Regions from separate parts of the Streptomyces sp. VNUA24 genome, predicted to be linked through region 3. Evidence: riboswitches for the same ligand, from Rfam matches in the RefSeq annotation. Region 3 holds a riboswitch; each other region holds the start of a gene.

Region 1 (4,591 bases), 6.7 Mb from region 3:
CGGTGCGGATCGCCGACGTGGCCGCCGTCCTCGGGGTGAGCAACGCCCTGGTGCTGTACCACTTCTCGACCAAGGAAAGACTGGTGGCCGAGGCCTTCCGGTACGCCGCCGAGGACGACCTCGCCCATCTCCGCAAGCTGCTGGGCCGGCGCACCACGGCGCTGCGCCGGCTCCGTGCGGCCGTCCGCTGGTACGCGCCCACCGGTCAGGCCAAGGGCTGGCGGCTGTGGATCGAGGGCTGGGCTGCCGCCGTGCGCGATCCCGCCCTGCGCGAGGTCACCCGAGAACTGGACACCCGCTGGAAGGCCGCCCTCACCGAGGTGATCGAGGCGGGCGTGGCCGCCGAGGAGTTCCGCTGCCCGGACCCCTCGGCGACGGCCCTGCGCCTCACCGCCCTCCTGGACGGCCTGGCCGTCCAGCTGACGGCCTACGGCGGCACCGTCTCCCGCACCCGGGCCCAGGAATGGGCCGACGAGGCCCTGGCCCACGAGCTGGGCCTGACCCGAGCATCCCTGACAGCAGCAACCCGCTGACCCCACCCCTTCAGGGACGCGGGGAACCGCGCGAACAACCACGACGAGCCGGAACCCCGCCCACCCCCGCCGGACGCCCCCGCCCCTTCAGGGGCGCGAGGAACTGCGCGAGCAACCACAACGAGCCGGAACCCCGCCCACCGACCCACACCCCACCACGACCAGCCCAGCCCAGCCCACCCCTGCCGAACGCCCCCACCCCATCAGGGGCGCGAGGAACTGCGCGAGCAACCACAACGAGCCGGAACCCCGCCCACCGACCCGCACGCCCCCCCAACCCCACGCGCCTCACCTCAGCGGCGCACCCCCGGCCCACTTCGAATTCGCCGAACCGCCGGAGGCACCCCGCTCAGGCCACCGCCCCGATCCGCACCCTGATGTCGTCCGGCGACAGGTGCCCCTTCGCCGAGACGTGGTCGCCGGAGGACTCTCCCCGCAGCCGCCGTCCGATCCACGGCACGAGGTACTCCCGCGCCCACTGGATGTTGTCCCGCCGCATCTCCAGCGTGCCGCGCGGCGGCAGCGGGGGCCACGGCTGGTCCGGGTCGGCGGGGATGTCGACGCCGAGCACCTGCCCGGCCCGCAGGGCGACCCGCGTGTGCCCCTCCGGGGACAGGTGCAGGCGGTCGAGGTCCCAGGCCCGCCGGTCCTGCACCGTCTTCAGGGCCCACAGGTCCAGCACCGGACACCCGTACCGGTCGGCGATGGCCCGCACATGCAGGTTGTACGTGGCGATCTTGCCGCGCAGATGCTTCAGCACGGGCACGTCACGGGTGTCGAACCCGGTGGTCACCATGACCGTGCCGACCGCCGACGTGAGCCTGGCCACCGCGCGCTCGAACCGCTCGGCGACCTCGTCGGGGTCGGTACCCGGCCGGATGATGTCGTTGCCGCCCGCGCAGAAGGAGATCAGATCCGGCGCGAGTTCCAGTGCCCTCGGCACCTGGTCCGCCACGATCTGGTCGAGGAGCTTTCCCCGCACGGCCAGGTTGGAGTAGTCGAAGTCGCCCTCGGGCACCCGGTCCGCGAGGAGTACGGCGAACCGGTCGGCCCAGCCGACGAACCGCCCGTCGGGCCCGGGGTCGCCGACGCCCTCGGTGAAGCTGTCCCCCAGCGCCACGTACGACCCGATCATCGTTCTGCTGTCATTCGAATCGTCTGCCACATCGGCCCATGATTCACCTTCACATGTGACCTACGCGACCGTAATAAGGGCTTGACGACCGGTGAGATAGACCACGCGTCAAGTGTTGGTCAACCCGGAATACCGCAGGCCGGGGCGGCGGCACCGCGCCCGCCCCGAGCCCGCTCCCCCTTGCCGCCCCTCAAGGGCGACCGCGCAACCTCCACACCCGGAAGTCCTCGATCCGGAAATGGCTCCAGGTGGTACGGAAGGCGAAGTGTCCCTCGGTGTACGGCGCGGGATCCACGTAGTCGAACACCAGCCGGCCGTTGTTCCACCACTGCACCTTCGACCCGTCGGACACGATCCGCACATGGTGCGGCGCGTTGGCGACGAGCAGCGGCTCGGTGTAGTCGTGGATCAGCGGCCGCACCCCGGGCTCACCGACGTACCGGCGCAGGCGGGTCGTCGTGTTCGTGTTGGCGCCGTACCCGACGTAGTACGTCTTCAGATGGTCGTACTCGGCGAGCGCGCCCGCGCGCGGGGTGGCGAACAGATCGCCCGGCGAGCGCACGTCGACGGCGTTCCAGAAGTTGTTGAGGTCGGAGACCCGGTCGTTGGCCCCGCCCGCCGAGACCGGCGTGGCCGTGTACTCGACGGCGTACGGCCCTTCCAGCCGCCGCCGGAACCAGACCGTGGCCCCGGCCGGCACGTCGACCTCCAGCACACCGCGCGAGGCCGTGACCTCCCCGCCCCGCTCCAACTCCACCGCCCAGCACCCGAGTCCGTGCCGGAAGTCGTCGGCGGCGATCAGCCGGCCCCGGCGCCCGGGCGCGCGCGTGTGCGCGGTCGCCGGTCCGGCCGGGCCGAGTGCCGCGAGGGCCGCGCCGGCTGCGAGAACCCCGAAAGCTCTGCGGGTGGTCATGACACTCCTGTCCGTCGACGACGCGCCACGGGACATGGGCTTCCCCGAGTAGAAAGCGCTTACGGAGATCACTGTGTCCTCCCGGTCACCCCCTGTCGAGGCTTCCACCGGCCATGCCACGCAACCGCAACACGCCCCCGCGCCGGGGGACGTCGAAGGCCGGCCCCGGCGGAGCGGGACCGGCCTTCGACGTCAACGGGGAGCGGGGCCTCAGACGCTGACGCCCTTCGAGCGGAGGTAGGCCAGCGGGTCGAGGTCCGAGCCGTAGGAGGGAGTGGTGCGGATCTCGAAGTGCAGGTGCGGGCCGGTGACGTTGCCGGTCGCGCCCGAGAGACCGATCTGCTGACCGCCGCTCACGGACTGCCCCGCGGAGACGGAGATCGAGGAGAGGTGGGCGTACTGGGCGTAGTAGCCGTCGGCCAGCTTGATGACGACCTGGTTGCCGTACGCGCCGCCCCAGCCGGCGGAGACGACGGTGCCCGCGCCCACGGCCTTGAGGGCGGTGCCGGTCGGGGCCACGAAGTCGACGCCCGTGTGGTAGCCGCTGGACCACATGCTGCCGGCGGTCTTGTACGCGGTGCCCACGGTGGCGCCCTGGATGGGCAGGCTGAAGCCGGAGCCGTTGGCCGAGGAGGACTGGCCGTTCGACGTGGAGGCCGACGCCTGGGTGTCCTTGGACTCCTTCTTCGAGGGGCCGGAGGACTTGGGCGACTGCGACGACTCGGACGGCTCGACGGCCTTCGACGACCGGGACAGCTGCGGCTTCGAGGACTGGGACGTACCGCCCGCTCCCTGCCCGCCGATGGACAGCTTCAGACCCGGGTGGATCAGCGACGGGTCGGAGCCGATCGCGGCGCGGTTGTCCGAGTAGAGGCGTTTCCAGCCTCCCTCGACGTCCTGCTCGTCCGCGATCTTCGCCAGGTAGTCGCCGACCTTCACCGAGTAGGTTCTGGCCGTCTTCTTGGCGGCGGTCCGCTCGGCCTGAGCGGTCTTCTCGGCCTGCGCGATCCGGGCGCCCGCCTCGGCCGCGGCCTGCTCGCCGGTGAGGGTGGTGGTCTTCTCGGAGACACCGGACACGGCGGCCGCCGGGGTGGCGGCCTGGGCGCCGGCGGCTCCGATCAGCGGCAGTGCGAGCGCGGCGCCACCGGTCCCGGCGGCGGCGATGGAGCGGGTGAGACGCTGGGACTTGGGACGGCGGTGCTTACCCTTCGCGGGCATGGCGAATTCCTCTCCGGCGCCTGCGAGGTGAGCTGTCGGGTGCGGACTGGAGATGTCCGGCCGTGCTCGCGCACGGCTTGACCCCTAGCTTGTTCCGGAGACCGGAACAGGCGGTGATTCCTGTGGGTCCCCCGCTCCTGCCGTGGATCGGTTCGGTGTGCGGCTCCGGTCGGCGGCAGGATTGGGCGTCCGTCCGGATTGACGCCGAACGTAAGCGACTTGTGGCCACAGAGACAACCATTGGGACTTCTTGTGCGTCTTCCTACCTGATCCTTACATCAATCAACCCTCACGCTCCGTAAAAGACGGGTCGTGCCCCTTTCCCAACCGCCCTGGAATCGTGCGCGAATTACGTGCACATGGCGACAGCGGAACGTCACGAATATGACGCTGCTCACGCCCCTACGTGCCAGTAGGCTTTATTCCAGGGCTTGTTGGAATCAAGGCTGCATTTCGGACGGATCGCTCAAGTCCGACGCAAGCGGATAACCTTCGCATCGAAATCGCCGCGCAGTCCCGTCGATAGCCCGTGGTGCAACAGCACGGCCCCTCGGTGCACTTCGCCCGTTTCGCGGCACTCGTACGTTTCTGTCGGGTCCAGGCCGCGCAGCCGGAGCGGGGCGGGCGGCTCGCCGTAGTGCTGGGCCTGGAGCCACGCCAGGACCACCACCTCGTCGCCGTGGACGTACTGCACGGCGCTCAGCCCACCCGTCGGCGGCCGCAGCCGGTACAGATCACCGCGCTGCACGACGGGCCGGATCTGCTTGTACAGCTCGACCCACTCCCCGGCCT
Region 2 (4,591 bases), 4.7 Mb from region 3:
CCGTTGTACTTCTCGGTGGCGACCTCGGCCTCGAGGAACAGCTTGTTCACTTTGGCCCTGACCTGTTCGGGCGTGAGCTGCGGGTCGGCGTGTCCGGTGCCGTCGAATCCGGTCGCCGTCGCGGCGCCCGCGAGGGCGAAGGTCGCGGCCGTGCGGACCGTATGGCCGCCGAGTGAGCGCTGTCTGGGCTTGCGGTGCGCTGCCACGTGGAGTCCACGTCCTCTCCGTACGACCGCCGTCCGCGGTACGGGCAGCGTCTGCCCGTACGGACCGCCTGGGGGGAGCGGTGGCACGTCCGGCGGCGGCCCGCACAGGGGGAGCGGGACGCCGCCGGACCTTCTCGGCGGTGGTGTCCGACTGCCGCCCCTGGCCGGGCGGCGGTGGGGAGCCGGTCACCTGAGGGAGGACGCTAAACCTGGGCGTGAGGGCCCGGTAACGCGTTGTACGGAAGTGGCGTGCACCGACCGTGAGGTGACCGTATGTGACCGTGATCTCACCCTGGCGCCGCCGCCTTCACGCTGAGCGATGACCGATCCGGTCATTTCGGACCACTCGGCGGCGTGACGGTGCTATGTGGCGCATATATGCAAGATCGAGTTCCGTGCCCCGGCAGTCCCAGAGGCTCCGGAGAACCCGGCAGCCCCAGAGGCTCCGGCAGTCCCAGAGGCCCCGGCGGTCCCGGCGACCCCCGCGCCCGGCCCGGTCGAGGGCTCTCATAGGCTCCGCGCATGGACGTACTCATCCACATCGTCGTCGCGCTCCACATCATCGGCATCGCCTCGCTCCTGGGCGGTTTCCTCACCCAGATGAAGGCCATGGGCCAGGGCACCGCCCGCTTCGTGCCCGCCATGCTCCACGGTGCCCTCACCATGCTCGTCACCGGCGTGCTCCTCGTCGGCCTCAACCAGGCCGACGACCAGCCCGTGAACAACATCAAGATCGGCGTCAAGCTCGCCCTGCTGATCGTGATCCTGGGGCTGGTCTATGTGAAGCGGGACGAGGAGAAGGTGGCGAAGCCGCTGTTCGGCCTGGTGGGGGCGCTGACCGTCGCGAACGTCTTCATCGCGGTGCTCTGGACCTGACGGTCCACGCCTCCCGGCGACCGTGCTTCCCGGCGACCGTGCCTACGCCGGCCGCACCACGCTGTGGACCGAGGACTCGCCGTCGTGGAAGACCGACTCCTCGCGGACGTACGTGCCCGGCTTCGGGGCGTGGATCATCATGCTGTTGCCGATGTAGAGACCGACGTGGCCGACGGTGTCGTGGAAGAGGACGAGGTCGCCCGGCCTGGCGTCGGCGAGGGGGACCGTGGTGCCGGCGGCGGCCTGGTCGTGGGTGGTGCGGGGGAGGTCGACGCCGGCGGCCTTCCAGGCGGCCTGGGTGAGGCCGGAGGGGTCGTAGGACCCGGGGCCGGTGGCGCCCCAGACGTACGGCTTGCCGATCTGCGCGCGGGCGAAGGCGATGGCCTTGGCGGCCTTCGTGGCGTACGCGGAGTCCTCCACCGGGACGGTGGACCCCGGGGTGGTGTCGGTGAACGTCCCCGTGCCGGTCGAGGCGTCCTCCGGGGTTGCCCACGAGCCCCCCTGGCCCGCCTGGGAGTCCTGCCCGTCCTGGGGGCCCTGGGCTTCCCGGGACTCCTGGGGCGCCGTCCGGGCCGCCTGCTGCCGAGCGAGTTCCTCCGCCTCGCGGTCGGCCTCCTCCCGCTCGCGCTGCTCGATCGCGCCGAGCCGGGTCCTCTCCTCGGCGGTGAGGGCGGACAGCAGTTCGCGGGCCCGGGCGAGCTTCGCCTGGACCGTGGCCTTGCGGGCCTTGAGGGTGTTCTGTGTCTCGGTGAGCTGGTCGAGGCTGTCGCTCGCCTCCCCGCGCTGCTCAGCCGCCTCGGCCAGGTCGCTCGCAGACTCGTCGACGGCTGCCTTCTGACGGCCCGTCGGCTGACCCGTCGGCTGACCCGCCGACCGGTCCGCCAGCTGTTCCGTCCGCTGGTTCCGGTCGAGGTAGGCCCGCAGGTCGTCCGCCGCCGACGGGGACGCCTGGTCGGAGGCCGCCGCGCCCGTGCGGTTCTCGGCCGCGGCGGGGGAACCCGGTTCCTCCCGCGTCTCGTTGAGCTTCTCCTGGCGCTTGGTGACGGCTTCGAGGAGGGTCTCGACCTGCCTCTTCGGCCTGGGCGTCTTCTCCCTGGCCGTGTTGTAGATCTCGGTCGTCGAACCGGCCCGGCGGTAGAGGTCGCCGACCTTCTTCTCGACCTCCTCCAGACTCGGCTTGTCGTCGGCGGAGGGCGCAGCCGTGGCCGTGGCCGTGCCCGTCTGGGAGAGCAGCGCCACGGAGGTGAGGGCTGCGGTCGCGAGAGCGGGGGTGCGTATGCCCGCGCGCGTTCCGGCCGGACGCGGCTTGCGGTGCGGCGCCATGGTTCGGCGTCTCCTTCCGTGGTCCGCCTACCGAGTTAGCTGTCGGGTTCGGGCGCATGCTTCGGAAGGTTTGCCCTACGGCCCTTGCCGCGTGCGGCGGTCGGGCCGATTCACCCCGGAGAACGGTGGGTCCCCGGCTCCGGCTGCCCCGATGGGCGCACCGGACTCGGCGGAGGTCGTGCGGCCCGGCGACGTTCGCCGGTTGGGTCGTACGGCCCAGAAGAAAAAGTTAGCCAACTCGTGTGGTCCGTGTGAAGGTTGATGTTCGATATGCCCGATACGTTTTCGTGACCTTAGCCTCTTCCGCGTGACAGGCGGTACGCTCGATCGCTCACCGTCGCACCGCGGTCGCGGTACGTGGCGCGGCGGGGCGGGTGCGCGGCCGGACGCGGACTTCCCGGGGCGGCCTCCCGCTGTCAGTGCGGGCGCCTAGACTCGGAGAGCGATGAGCAGCCTCTTTGACGACAGCTTCCTGGCGGACCTCCAGGCCCCCCGCGGCCACGCGGAGGAGCCCCCGCCGCCGCCCGAGGACGATCACGTACCGGAGTCGCTTCCGGACGATCTGTTCGGCGGGAAGTTCGACGTGCCTCCGGACCGGGACGCGTACTACCGCGACGGCGCCCCCCGCCCCGCGATCGACGCGGCGGCGCTGCTGGAGGGGCTGAACGACAACCAGCGCGCGGCCGTGGTCCACGCGGGCTCGCCCCTGCTCATCGTCGCCGGCGCCGGCTCCGGCAAGACCCGGGTGCTCACCCACCGCATCGCGCACCTGCTCGGCGAGCGGCGGGTCCACCCGGGGCAGATCCTCGCGATCACCTTCACCAACAAGGCCGCCGGCGAGATGAAGGAGCGCGTCGAGCAGCTCGTCGGCCCGCGCGCGAACGCGATGTGGGTCATGACCTTCCACAGCGCGTGCGTCCGGATCCTGCGGCGCGAGTCCAAGAAGCTCGGCTTCACGTCCTCCTTCTCGATCTACGACGCCGCCGACAGCAAGCGCCTGATGGCGCTCGTCTGCCGCGATCTGGACCTCGACCCGAAGCGCTTCCCGCCCAAGTCCTTCAGCGCCAAGATCTCGAACCTGAAGAACGAGCTGATCGACGAGGAGGACTTCGCCGCCCAGGCCACCGACGGCTTCGAGAAGACCCTCGCCCAGGCGTACGCGCTCTACCAGTCCCGCCTCCGCGAGGCGAACGCGCTCGACTTCGACGACCTGATCATGACGACGGTCAATCTGCTGCGCGCCTTCCCGGACGTCGCCGAGCACTATCGCCGCCGCTTCCGGCATGTCCTCGTCGACGAGTACCAGGACACCAACCACGCGCAGTACGCCCTGGTCAGAGAGCTGGTCGGCACCTCCGAGCACCCCGTGGACGTACCCCCCAACGAGTGGGACGTACCGCCCGCCGAGCTCTGCGTGGTGGGTGACGCCGACCAGTCGATCTACGCCTTCCGCGGCGCGACCATCCGCAACATCCTCCAGTTCGAGGAGGACTACCCGGACGCGACGACGATCCTGCTGGAGCAGAACTACCGCTCCACCCAGACCATCCTGAGCGCGGCCAACGCGGTCATCGAGCGCAACGAGTCCCGCCGCCCGAAGAACCTGTGGACCAACGCGGGCGCGGGCGCGCAGATCACCGGCTATGTCGCCGACACCGAGCACGACGAGGCCCAGTTCGTCGCCGACGAGATAGACCGGCTGACGGACGCGGGCGACGCGAAGGCCGGGGACGTCGCGGTCTTCTACCGGACGAACGCCCAGTCCCGTGTCTTCGAAGAGGTGTTCATCCGCGTCGGCCTGCCCTACAAGGTCGTCGGCGGCGTCCGCTTCTACGAGCGCAAGGAGGTCCGGGACGTCCTCGCGTATCTGCGTGTCCTCGCCAACCCGGAGGACTCCGTCCCGCTGCGCCGCATCCTCAACGTGCCCAAGCGCGGCATCGGCGACCGCGCGGAGGCGATGATCGACGCCCTGTCGCAGCGCGAGAAGATCAGCTTCCCGCAGGCGCTCAAGCGTGTCGACGAGGCCTACGGCATGGCGGCCCGGTCGACCAACGCGGTCAAGCGGTTCAACACGCTGATGGACGACCTGCGCACGGTCGTCGAGTCCGGCGCCGGACCCGCGACCATCCTGGAGGCGGTCCTCGAACGGACCGGCTACCTGGCCGAGTTGCAGGCGTCCACCGACC
Region 3 (4,591 bases):
GTGCGGATCATCGACGACACGCGACCGTGAGTCGGCGTCCCGGCCGGGCGTCGCCGCGAACGGAATCCCGAACGCCGTCGGTGTCGGTCACCGCAGCGCGGTGATGAATCCCTCCCAGGTGTCGGGGTCGAACAGCAGGGCGGGCCCCGCCGTGTTCTTCGAGTCGCGTACGGCCACCAGCCCGGCCCAGCGGCCGGACCCCGGACGGGCCGTCTCGACACAGTTGTTCATCCCGGTGCTGCGGCTGCTGCGCAGCCATCGCACCTCGTGCAGGTCGGTACTTGCGGGGACGTTCCGAGGCAGTGCGGACATGGTGCCTCCTTACGCGCCGGCGGCTAGCCCGGCGATGTAATCCAACGAGTCCTCGGGCGAAAGGGCGTGGATCTGAAGGGCGTTGAAGGCCTCGACATACGCCTTGAGGTCTTCTTTCCGTTCGAGGTAGAGGCTACTCGTCAAGTGGTCGAGAACAACCACATCCAGATCAGATGTGCTCGGGAATGAGAAAATTACGAAAGGGCCCGTGACGCCGACATGTGCCCCGGCAGTGAACGGGAGCACCTGCAGTCTCACTTGGGGCAGCCGCGCCGCCTCGACCAGACGCACCAGCTGCCGGGCCATGACCTCGCGGCCCCCCACCTCGCGCCGGAGAACGCTCTCGTCGAGCACGGCGCTCAGCCTCATCGGCGGGTTTCCGCACAGCACCTTCTGCCGTGCGAGCCGCACCTCCACGAGCGCGTCGAGTTTGTCGTCCTCCAGCCCCTCCACCGCGGCCCGCGTCACCGCCCGCGCGTACTCGGGGATCTGCAGCAGGCCGGGCACCACCGAGGTCTCCAGCGTGCGCATGCCCCCGGCCTGCGACTCCAGGCTGATGAAGTCCCGGTACGCCGGAGGAAGTACGCCCCGGTACGCGTGCCACCAGTTGTGCCGTCCGCCGCCGTCCTCGGAGCCGGCGAGGGCCAGCAGCAGTTCCCGTAACTCGGTGTCGTCGATCCCGTACGCGTCCAGGAGCTTGCGGACGTCCGCGGGCCTCACCCCGCTGGAGCCCGTCTCGATCCGGCTCACCTTGGACTGGTGCCAGCCCACCCGACGGGCCGCCTCGATGCTCGTGAGCGCGGAACGGGTGCGCAGGACACGCAACTCGGCACCGAGCTTGCGGCGGCGCACCGCCGGACCGTACTGCATGGGATTCTCCTTCCGCCCGGCGAGCGACGTCGGGGTGACGACAGAGGATGGACCAAAGGCCCACCCAAATACGTTCGGCCGTCGGATAGTTCACCGCTTCGAGCGACAGATATATGCACATCTTGGTGGATCGCCGCCCGTCACGGCCCAGGTAGTGGCAGTCTGGCGCGAAGCACCAGTCCGGGACCGCAGTCGAACCATCCGCTCCCTGTCGGACACCGGTCCCGTGGGAAAGGGACGCCTCGCCATGGCAGATCACCTGGAAGCATCCGTCACTCTGCCGAGCGATCCCGCCTCGGTCTCCGCAGCCCGGAACTACGTCGCCGGTGTGCTCGCCGAATGGGGCCTGCCGGGTGACTCGGGCACCGCGGACACCGTGCGCCTGATCGTGTCCGAACTCGCCACCAACGCCGTCCAGCACACGTCGGGCCTGTCTCCCACCTTCACCGTGGACATCGCGCTCGACCGGGACGAACAGCTGCGCATCGGCGTCACCGACAGCCATCCGCGCTTCCCCAGACGCCTGCCGGCCGCCGTCCAGCAGGACAACGGCCGGGGCATGGTCATCATCCGGTGGCTGACCGCCGAGTGCGGCGGCAGGCTGAGCGTCAGACCCACGCGGGAGGGCGGCAAGACGGTGGCGATCGAACTTCCGTGGACGGTTCCCGTCCAGCCGGTCACCGCGGGTGGTCGGCCGGAGACCTGACCGGGTGGTTCTCCCGTCCGACCGGTGACGACGGCGGCGGCGTGGCGCCACGGCCGGAGGCGCGTCCCACCACCTTCGGGAGCAGGCCCCACAGGAGGAGGCACGCCAGGAGGGTGCCCGATCCGGCGACGATCCCGGCCGTCCGGCCGAGTGTCACGTCCACGACGAGCAGGACGGAACCGGTGAAGGCCGGCATCAGCACGATCATCCCCGCGGTGGCCAGCCGGGACGAGACCCGGACGATGGCGGGCTTGGCGTTCTGCTGGAAGAGCGAGCGGTGCAGGGCGGCCGGGGCGGTGAAGAGCGTCGCCGCGAGAACCGCGAGCAACAGGGTGGTGACGTAGGTGACACGCTGGAACGTGTCCAGATCCGGAAAGCGTGGCGTGAAGGCCAGCGTCAGCAGGAACGCGAAGAGGATCTGCACTCCGGTCTGGGTGACCCGCAGTTCCTGAAGCAACTCCGAGAAGTTGCGGTCGGCGCGTTCGAGGGGTGTCTCGTTACGCGCGGTGCTGGTGGGTACGTCGGCCATGACCGGACGGGTAACCATATGAGGACGACATACGCCGACGGGGGCGGCGGACAGCTCCACCGCCCCCGTCGGTGGGTCAGCGGACCCGGCCGTACCAGACGCTCTTCGTCCAGATCTTCTGCAGCCGGACGACGTCACCCGTCTTCGGCGAGTGCCAGAGCTTTCCCTTCCCCGCGTAGATACCGACGTGATAGACGTTCGAGCCCGAGTGGAAGAAGACGAGGTCTCCGAGCTTGCGGCTGCTCGCGGAGATGTGCTTCGTCTTGTTGTACTGCTGCTGGGCAGTACGGGGCAGCTTCTTGCCCGCCTTCTTGAACGAGTAGAGCGTCAGCCCCGAGCAGTCGAACCTGCCCGGACCCACGGCGCCGTACTTGTAAGGGGAGCCCTTCTTGGAAGCCGCGACCTTGAGTGCCTTCGACGCCACCGTGGCGGCCTCGGCGCCGGATGCGGCGCCCGGGACCACGATGCTGCCGCCCACGGCGGCGATGGTCAGAGCCGAGGCCGTACCGGCCCGGGTCAACAGCGACGGGACACGATTCAGCGCAGACATGCGCAACCCTTCGTCAGCCGCCTGTGAAGGATGACCTGTCGGATTCGGGCTGGCGAAGTTGCCCGGCCGCTGACGCGGCTTCACCCCAAGGGCTGCTCGGCCCGGTCATGGCGTGACCGTTCCGGCGACCCGTCGTGCTTGGGTCCTCCACTCCTGCCGATGCAATCCTGTCGACCGGTCATCCGGGCGGCGGCAGGACTCGGCGTCCACCCGGATCGCCCCGCCGCTGCGGCGGGGGCTTGTCGTCAGGAAGGGATCTTGGCGTACTCAAGTGCGAAAATCCCAACGGAAACGGGGATTTGTGGTCTTACTCACCACTCACCCGTTCGGGTGGACAGGGCGATTTCCCTCGTTGTGTCCCACTGGTCGAGGAGGTCCGCACCAGCGCCGGAATGCTGTACTCCGCCCATGTACCAGGCATCTTGCGCAACTTCACAGGTCCTCACGACGTATGGGCCGATGGGTCGATCGCGGTAGGCCGACCGGAGGGCGCCGAGCCGGAACCGGACGCCCCGTCAGTAGTACGGAGCGCGATACGCGATCGGTTCAGGCCGGAGTGCGGAGCCGATGAGCGATCGGTTCAGGCCGGCGAGTCCTCCGCCTCCGGCGGCAGCGCCACCCGTCCGGCGCGGCGCTCCCCGTCCAGGACGCGCAGCGCCCGCGCGAGTGTCGGCGCGTGCACCTCGTTCTCCCCGCGCTTGTGCATCAGTTCGAGCGCGTCGCGCAGGGCGGTCGCCTTCGAGACCAGCGCCTGCGCCGCCCGCAACCCGCGATAGGTGTCGCCCGGACGCGCCGGATTGATCCGGCCGATCAGGTCCAGTACGTCCAGGTAACGGTCGATCAGCTCGGCCTCGGCACGCGTGAGTGCGGGCAGCGGCGGCAGTTCCGGGGGCAGCATCCGCGCCTCACCTCGCGCCGGGGAACGGGGGCGAGGGGGGTGCGGGACGGGTCTTGCGGCTCCGGATCACCCGGTCGGCCAGGCCGTACGCCCCCGCCGCCTCGGCGTCGAGGAACGTGTCCCGCTCGATGTCGGCACCGATCCGCTCCGGACTCCGCCCCGTGTGCCGGACGAGCATCTCCTCCATGGCCCGGCGGTGGCGCGCCAACTCCTCGGCCTGGATCACCAGATCACCGGCCTGCCCCTCGGCCGGCTCGGCCAGGGCCGGCGGGTGGAGCAGCAGGCGCGCCCCCGGCAGCAGCGTCCGGTACCCCGCGCCGGTGCGCTCGGTGAACTCGGGCAGCACAGGGCGGGCGGACGGCGGACGCTCGGGCATGGATGTGCCTCCTCTGATCGACTTCCGTAAAAAATGTACAGGGCGTACGTAGCGAGGAGGAGGAGGGGGCCGCTATCGGCCGAGAGCGAAAGACCCCGCCGACGGTGCGGGGTGCAGCCGATGGTGAAACCCGTGGAAAGGGAGAGATCCCCGCGCAGCGAGGCTTCGCGGGGATCTCGGGTGGGCCGTGTCCGGCCGGTCAGTTCAGCGGCGCGGGAGCCGGGGTCCCGTAGAAGGTGACGGGCGGCCAGCCACGGGCGGCGGCCAGCGTGTTCAGGGCTTCCGCGACCTCCAGCGCGGTGATCCGCTGGGCTGCCGGCGCCTCCGTCGTGCCGACACTGAAACCGATC
Region 4 (4,591 bases), 5.9 Mb from region 3:
GTGCGGCGGGGACGGCGACGACCGCGAGGTCGACGGGCTCGCCGATGTCGGTGACGGACCGGTGGGCGGGCACCCCGTCGATGTCCTTCTCGTCCTCGCCGAGGGCCCTGTTCACCGCGAACAGCCGCCCGGTGAAGCCCGCGGCCCGGAGGTTGGCGAGGACGCCGCGGCCCACTCCCCCCGGTGTGCGCCCGGCGCCGACGACGGCGACCGAGCCGGGGGCGAGCAGACGCTGCACGGACCGGGCCTCGGCGCGCTGCTCCCGGGCGCGCTGCACGGCGAGGGAGCGGTCGGTGGGCTCCAGGCCGAACTCCAGGCGGACGACGCCGTCCTCGAAACTGCGCCTCTGCTGGTACCCGGCGTCGGTGAACACCTTGATCATCTTGCTGTTGGCGGGAAGCACCTCGGCGGCGAAGCGTCTGATGCCGCGTTCGCGGGCGACGGCGGCGATGTGTTCGAGGAGGGCGGAGGCGACGCCGCGGCCCTGGTGGGCGTCCTGGACGAGGAAGGCGACCTCCGCCTCGTCGGCGGGGGCGGACGCGGGCATCCCGTCGGGGCCGATGCGGTCGTAGCGTACGGTGGCGATGAACTCGCCGCCGACCGTGGCGGCGAGCCCCACCCGGTCCACGAAGTCGTGGTGAGTGAAGCGGTGGACGTCCTTGGCGGACAGGCGAGGGTACGGCGCGAAGAAGCGGTAGTACTTCGACTCGTCCGAGACCTGCTCGTAGAAGCTGACCAGACGCTCGGCGTCATCGACGGTGATGGGCCTGATGCGTGCGGTGCCGCCGTCGCGCAGCACCACGTCGGCCTCCCAGTGGGCGGGGTACTCGTGCCGGTCCGACGAGGTCTGCATGGGCCCCAGAGTACGGCTCGCGTCCGGCTGTGGCGCGGGGCAGTCTGGGGAAGCACAACAGAAGCGCGAGAGCCGGTTCGTGGCCAGGCCGTGGGCCCGTTCCACTCCGTCGCGCCATATGGGAAACTGGTCTAGACAACCCGGTCCAGACCACTCTGCACCACCCGAGACACCTGAAGGGCAGCATCACATGGCTGAGCGCCGCGTCAACGTCGGCTGGGCCGAGGGCCTCCACGCCCGACCCGCATCCATCTTCGTCCGGGCCACCACGGCCTCCGGTATCCCCGTGACGATCGCCAAGGCCGACGGGAACCCCGTCAACGCGGCCTCCATGCTGGCGGTCCTGGGCCTCGGCGCCCAGGGCGGCGAGGAGATCGTGCTCGCCTCCGAGGCCGAGGGCGCGGACGCCGCGCTCGACCGTCTGGCCAAGCTCGTGGCCGAGGGACTGGAAGAACTCCCCGAGACGGTCTGAACCACCGGGCGACCGGCCGGCCCGAACGGAAAAAGGCCCTGAAAGGCCGGCCGTACACATGTGGAGGGCTCGTCCGATTTATCGGGCGGGCCCTTCGCCTTTTCGTTCCTTTTCCGTTCTGCGGGCAGCAGAAATAATGCCCCACGGAATTCTTGCCTCTTTGTATACGGCTTCCGTGTTAATGCCGCAGGCTCGGCGTGTTTACGGGGTGTTGCGAAGTCCTCACACGGTCCGGGCGGTCGGGCCCGCCGGCCCCGCCCGGAAATCGGAACCGGTGCGCGGCGGTGGCACGCTCGGTGTGCAGGGACGTGATCGTGCGGGCCCGGTCGCTGTCCCCGCGCGCGACGGCGTCCACGATCCCGCCGTGCTCCGCCCAGGACTCCACCGGGTCGGCGGGCGCCTCGACCGCGTACATCCACGCGATCTTGTGCCGCAGCTGGGCGAGTGTCGAGGTCAGGGCAGGGCTGCCGGACGCCTGTGCGAGCGTCTCGTGGAACCAGCCGCCCAGGGAGCGCAGATCCTCGCTGGTGCCCCTCCTGGCCCGCTCCTGGCCCAGCCTGACGAGGCCGCGCAACACCTTGAGGTGCGCCTCCGTGCGGCGCTGGGCGGCCCTGGCGGCACCCAGCGGCTCCAGCAGCATGCGCATCTCCAGCAGGTCGGCAGCCTCCTGCTCGGTCGGCTCGGCGACGCACGCGCCCGCGTGGCGCCGGGTCACCACGAAGCCCTCGGCCTCCAGCGTGCGCAGCGCCTCACGGACGGGGACCCGGCTGACGCCGTACCGGCGGGCGAGCAGTTCCTCGGTGAGGCGGCTGCCGCGCTCGTAGACACCCGCGACGATGTCGTCCCGGATCGCCGTGCATACCGAATGCGCCGGAATACGCATGACCGACCTCCGCCTTAATCCCCGTGAAACGTCGATGATTGACGCGTGTTCCAGCGACTCTATTGCAGCGGGACGGAATTTCCGATGGCGGACCGGAATCCAGGGATATTTTTTGGACAGGAGGCGCGCCACAAGAGGTTCACGCAACGCGAAAGGCCCCGGCTCGTGAGCCGGGGCCTTCGAAGGCGTGGAGCGAGGTGTCAGACGTTCACACCGTGCGCGCGCAGGTAGGAGACGGGGTCCATGTCCGAGCCGTACTCGGCCGTGGTGCGGGCCTCGAAGTGCAGGTGCGGGCCGGTGACGTTGCCGGTCGCCCCGGAGAGGCCGATCTGCTGGCCGGGGGTGACCGTCTGGCCGACGGAGACGCCGATGGACGACAGGTGGCCGTACTGGGTGTACGTGCCGTCGGTCATGCGGATGACGATGTTGTTGCCGTAGGCGCCGCCCCAGCCCGCCTCCACGACGGTGCCGGAGCCGACCGCCAGGACGGCCGTGCCGGTGGCGGCGTGGAAGTCGACGCCGGTGTGGCTGCCGGAGGACCAGACGGCGCCGCCGGCCTTGTAGCCGGTGGAGATGTAGGAGCCGGTGATCGGCGAGACGTAGGTGTTGAGGCGCTCGCGCTCGGCCGCACGGGCGGCGCGGGCCTTGATCTCCTCGCGCTCCTTGGCGGCGGCACGCTCCTGCTCGGCCTTCTCGGCGGCGGCCTTGCGGGCCTCCTCCTGCGCCTTCTTCTTGACCTCGGCGACCTCGGCGGCCTGCTGCTGGGCGGCGGCCTGTGCGTCGACCTGGTCGGCGACCGTGTCACCGAGGACGATGACCTGGTTCAGGCCGGTCTGCTCGACGGCGGGCTCCTCCGCGGCGAGCGCGGGGCCGGCCAGGGTGCCGATGACGCCGGTGGTGGTGAGAGCGGCGACGCCCACGTTCCTCGTGGTCGTGCGCGACACACGGCCGGGACGGCGGTGCTTGCCAGGGGCGCGGGTGAACGCCATGAAGTGGCTGGTCCTTTCCTTCCTTCTCGCCTACCGGGTTAGCTGACGGGTTCGGAGCAGGAAGGTCTCCTACGGCTGCCCCCCGTTTCGCGTGGCTCGCGAAGGGCACCCGATTCACCCCAGGGACTTCGGTGGGTCCCCGGCTCCCCAGGCTCGCGCCTCGGGACTCGGCGATGACTGTCCGGTGCCGCGGCTGCGGCGAACATCTGACGAACAGCCGGACCGACGCTAAGTGGGCCGTCTTCGAAATAACAAACGGATCACAGGATTTGTTAACTACGCCACAGGTCAGACACACAACCTCCGCCATCAAACGGACAAAAGTGGGCCCTGGTGACTCTTCCGTCACCAGGGCCTCACTCGTGCGTGTCCTGCCGTCCGGTATCTCCCCGGTTCCCTACTCGGCGGGTACGACGGTGACTTCGCCGATTCCGAGGGCCCTGACCGGCTCCTCGATCTGCGCGGCGTCCCCGACGAGGACCGTCACGAGGCGGTCCACCGGGAAGGCGTTCACGACGGCCGCGGTGGCCTCCACCGTGCCCGTGGCGGCGAGTTGGCGGTACAGCGTCGACTGGTAGTCGTCCGGCAGGTACTGCTCGACCTGGTCGGCCAGCGTGCCCGCCACGGCCGCGGCCGTCTCGAACTTGAGGGGGGCGACCCCGACGAGGTTCTGCACGGCCACATCGCGCTCGGCGTCGGTCAGCCCCTCGGCGGCCAGGGTGCGCAGCACCGTCCACAGATCGTCCAGCGCCGGGCCGGTGTTGGGCGTGTCGACGGAGCCGCTGATGGCGAGCATCGCCGTGCCCGAGCCGTCCGGGGCGGAGCGCAGCACCTGGCCGAACGCGCGCACGCCGTAGGTGTATCCCTTCTCCTCCCGCAGGACGCGGTCCAGCCGGGAGGTGAGGGTGCCGCCGAGGCAGTAGGTGCCGAGCACCTGGGCCGGCCACACACGGTCGTGCCGGTCGGCGCCCACCCGGCCGATGAGCAACTGGGTCTGCACGGAGCCCGGGCGGTCCACGATGATCACGCGCCCGGTGTCGTCGGCGGTCACCGCCGGAACGACGCTGGGCTTGGCAGGGGAGCCGGTCCAGGCGCCCAGGGTGTCCCCCAGCAGCGTGCCGAGGTCGACCCCGGTGAGGTCGCCGACGACCACGGCGGTGGCCGTCGCGGGGCGCACGTGCCGCTCGTAGAAGGCGCGTACGGCCGCGGAGTCGATGCCCTCCACGGTCTCCTCGGTGCCCTGGCGGGGCCGCGACATGCGGGACTCGGCCGGGAACAGCTGCCGGGAGAGCTCCTTGGCGGCCCGCCGGCCCGGGTTGGCGGTCTCGTGCGGGATCTCGTCGAGCCGGTTGGCCACCAGACGCTCGATCTCGCCGTCGTCGAACGCGGGAGCC

The links. A riboswitch is a leader RNA that binds a small molecule or an ion and turns the genes downstream of it on or off. The one in region 3 is predicted to bind cyclic di-AMP.
Positions count from the first base shown of each region.
Region 1: another riboswitch for cyclic di-AMP. It lies ahead of PYR72_RS10845 (M23 family metallopeptidase); the one in region 3 lies ahead of PYR72_RS40230 (C40 family peptidase).
Region 2: another riboswitch for cyclic di-AMP. It lies ahead of PYR72_RS19310 (NlpC/P60 family protein); the one in region 3 lies ahead of PYR72_RS40230 (C40 family peptidase).
Region 4: another riboswitch for cyclic di-AMP. It lies ahead of PYR72_RS14420 (M23 family metallopeptidase); the one in region 3 lies ahead of PYR72_RS40230 (C40 family peptidase).

Region 1 is NZ_CP119143.1:2,591,272-2,595,862, forward strand. It holds gene PYR72_RS10830 (TetR family transcriptional regulator C-terminal domain-containing protein) at 1-533, shown strand, start outside; gene PYR72_RS10835 (SGNH/GDSL hydrolase family protein) at 883-1,668, opposite strand; gene PYR72_RS10840 (DUF6250 domain-containing protein) at 1,859-2,581, opposite strand; gene PYR72_RS10845 (M23 family metallopeptidase) at 2,792-3,799, opposite strand; cyclic di-AMP (ydaO/yuaA leader) riboswitch at 3,804-3,962, opposite strand; gene PYR72_RS10850 (alpha-galactosidase) at 4,266-4,591, opposite strand, start outside.
Region 2 is NZ_CP119143.1:4,589,843-4,594,433, reverse strand. It holds gene PYR72_RS19320 (NlpC/P60 family protein) at 1-206, opposite strand, end outside; gene PYR72_RS19315 (hypothetical protein) at 729-1,082, shown strand; gene PYR72_RS19310 (NlpC/P60 family protein) at 1,125-2,405, opposite strand; cyclic di-AMP (ydaO/yuaA leader) riboswitch at 2,414-2,587, opposite strand; gene pcrA (DNA helicase PcrA) at 2,851-4,591, shown strand, end outside.
Region 3 is NZ_CP119143.1:9,331,463-9,336,053, forward strand. It holds gene PYR72_RS40205 (8-amino-7-oxononanoate synthase) at 1-30, shown strand, start outside; gene PYR72_RS40210 (DUF397 domain-containing protein) at 88-312, opposite strand; gene PYR72_RS40215 (helix-turn-helix transcriptional regulator) at 322-1,182, opposite strand; gene PYR72_RS40220 (ATP-binding protein) at 1,430-1,888, shown strand; gene PYR72_RS40225 (DUF6328 family protein) at 1,860-2,417, opposite strand; gene PYR72_RS40230 (C40 family peptidase) at 2,494-2,967, opposite strand; cyclic di-AMP (ydaO/yuaA leader) riboswitch at 2,971-3,182, opposite strand; gene PYR72_RS40235 (hypothetical protein) at 3,548-3,865, opposite strand; partial or broken gene PYR72_RS40240 (ATP-dependent Clp protease proteolytic subunit) at 3,873-4,172, opposite strand; gene PYR72_RS40245 (twin-arginine translocation signal domain-containing protein) at 4,441-4,591, opposite strand, start outside.
Region 4 is NZ_CP119143.1:3,458,815-3,463,405, forward strand. It holds gene PYR72_RS14405 (GNAT family N-acetyltransferase) at 1-853, opposite strand, end outside; gene PYR72_RS14410 (HPr family phosphocarrier protein) at 1,044-1,325, shown strand; gene PYR72_RS14415 (GntR family transcriptional regulator) at 1,504-2,208, opposite strand; gene PYR72_RS14420 (M23 family metallopeptidase) at 2,409-3,197, opposite strand; cyclic di-AMP (ydaO/yuaA leader) riboswitch at 3,211-3,380, opposite strand; gene PYR72_RS14425 (pitrilysin family protein) at 3,595-4,591, opposite strand, start outside.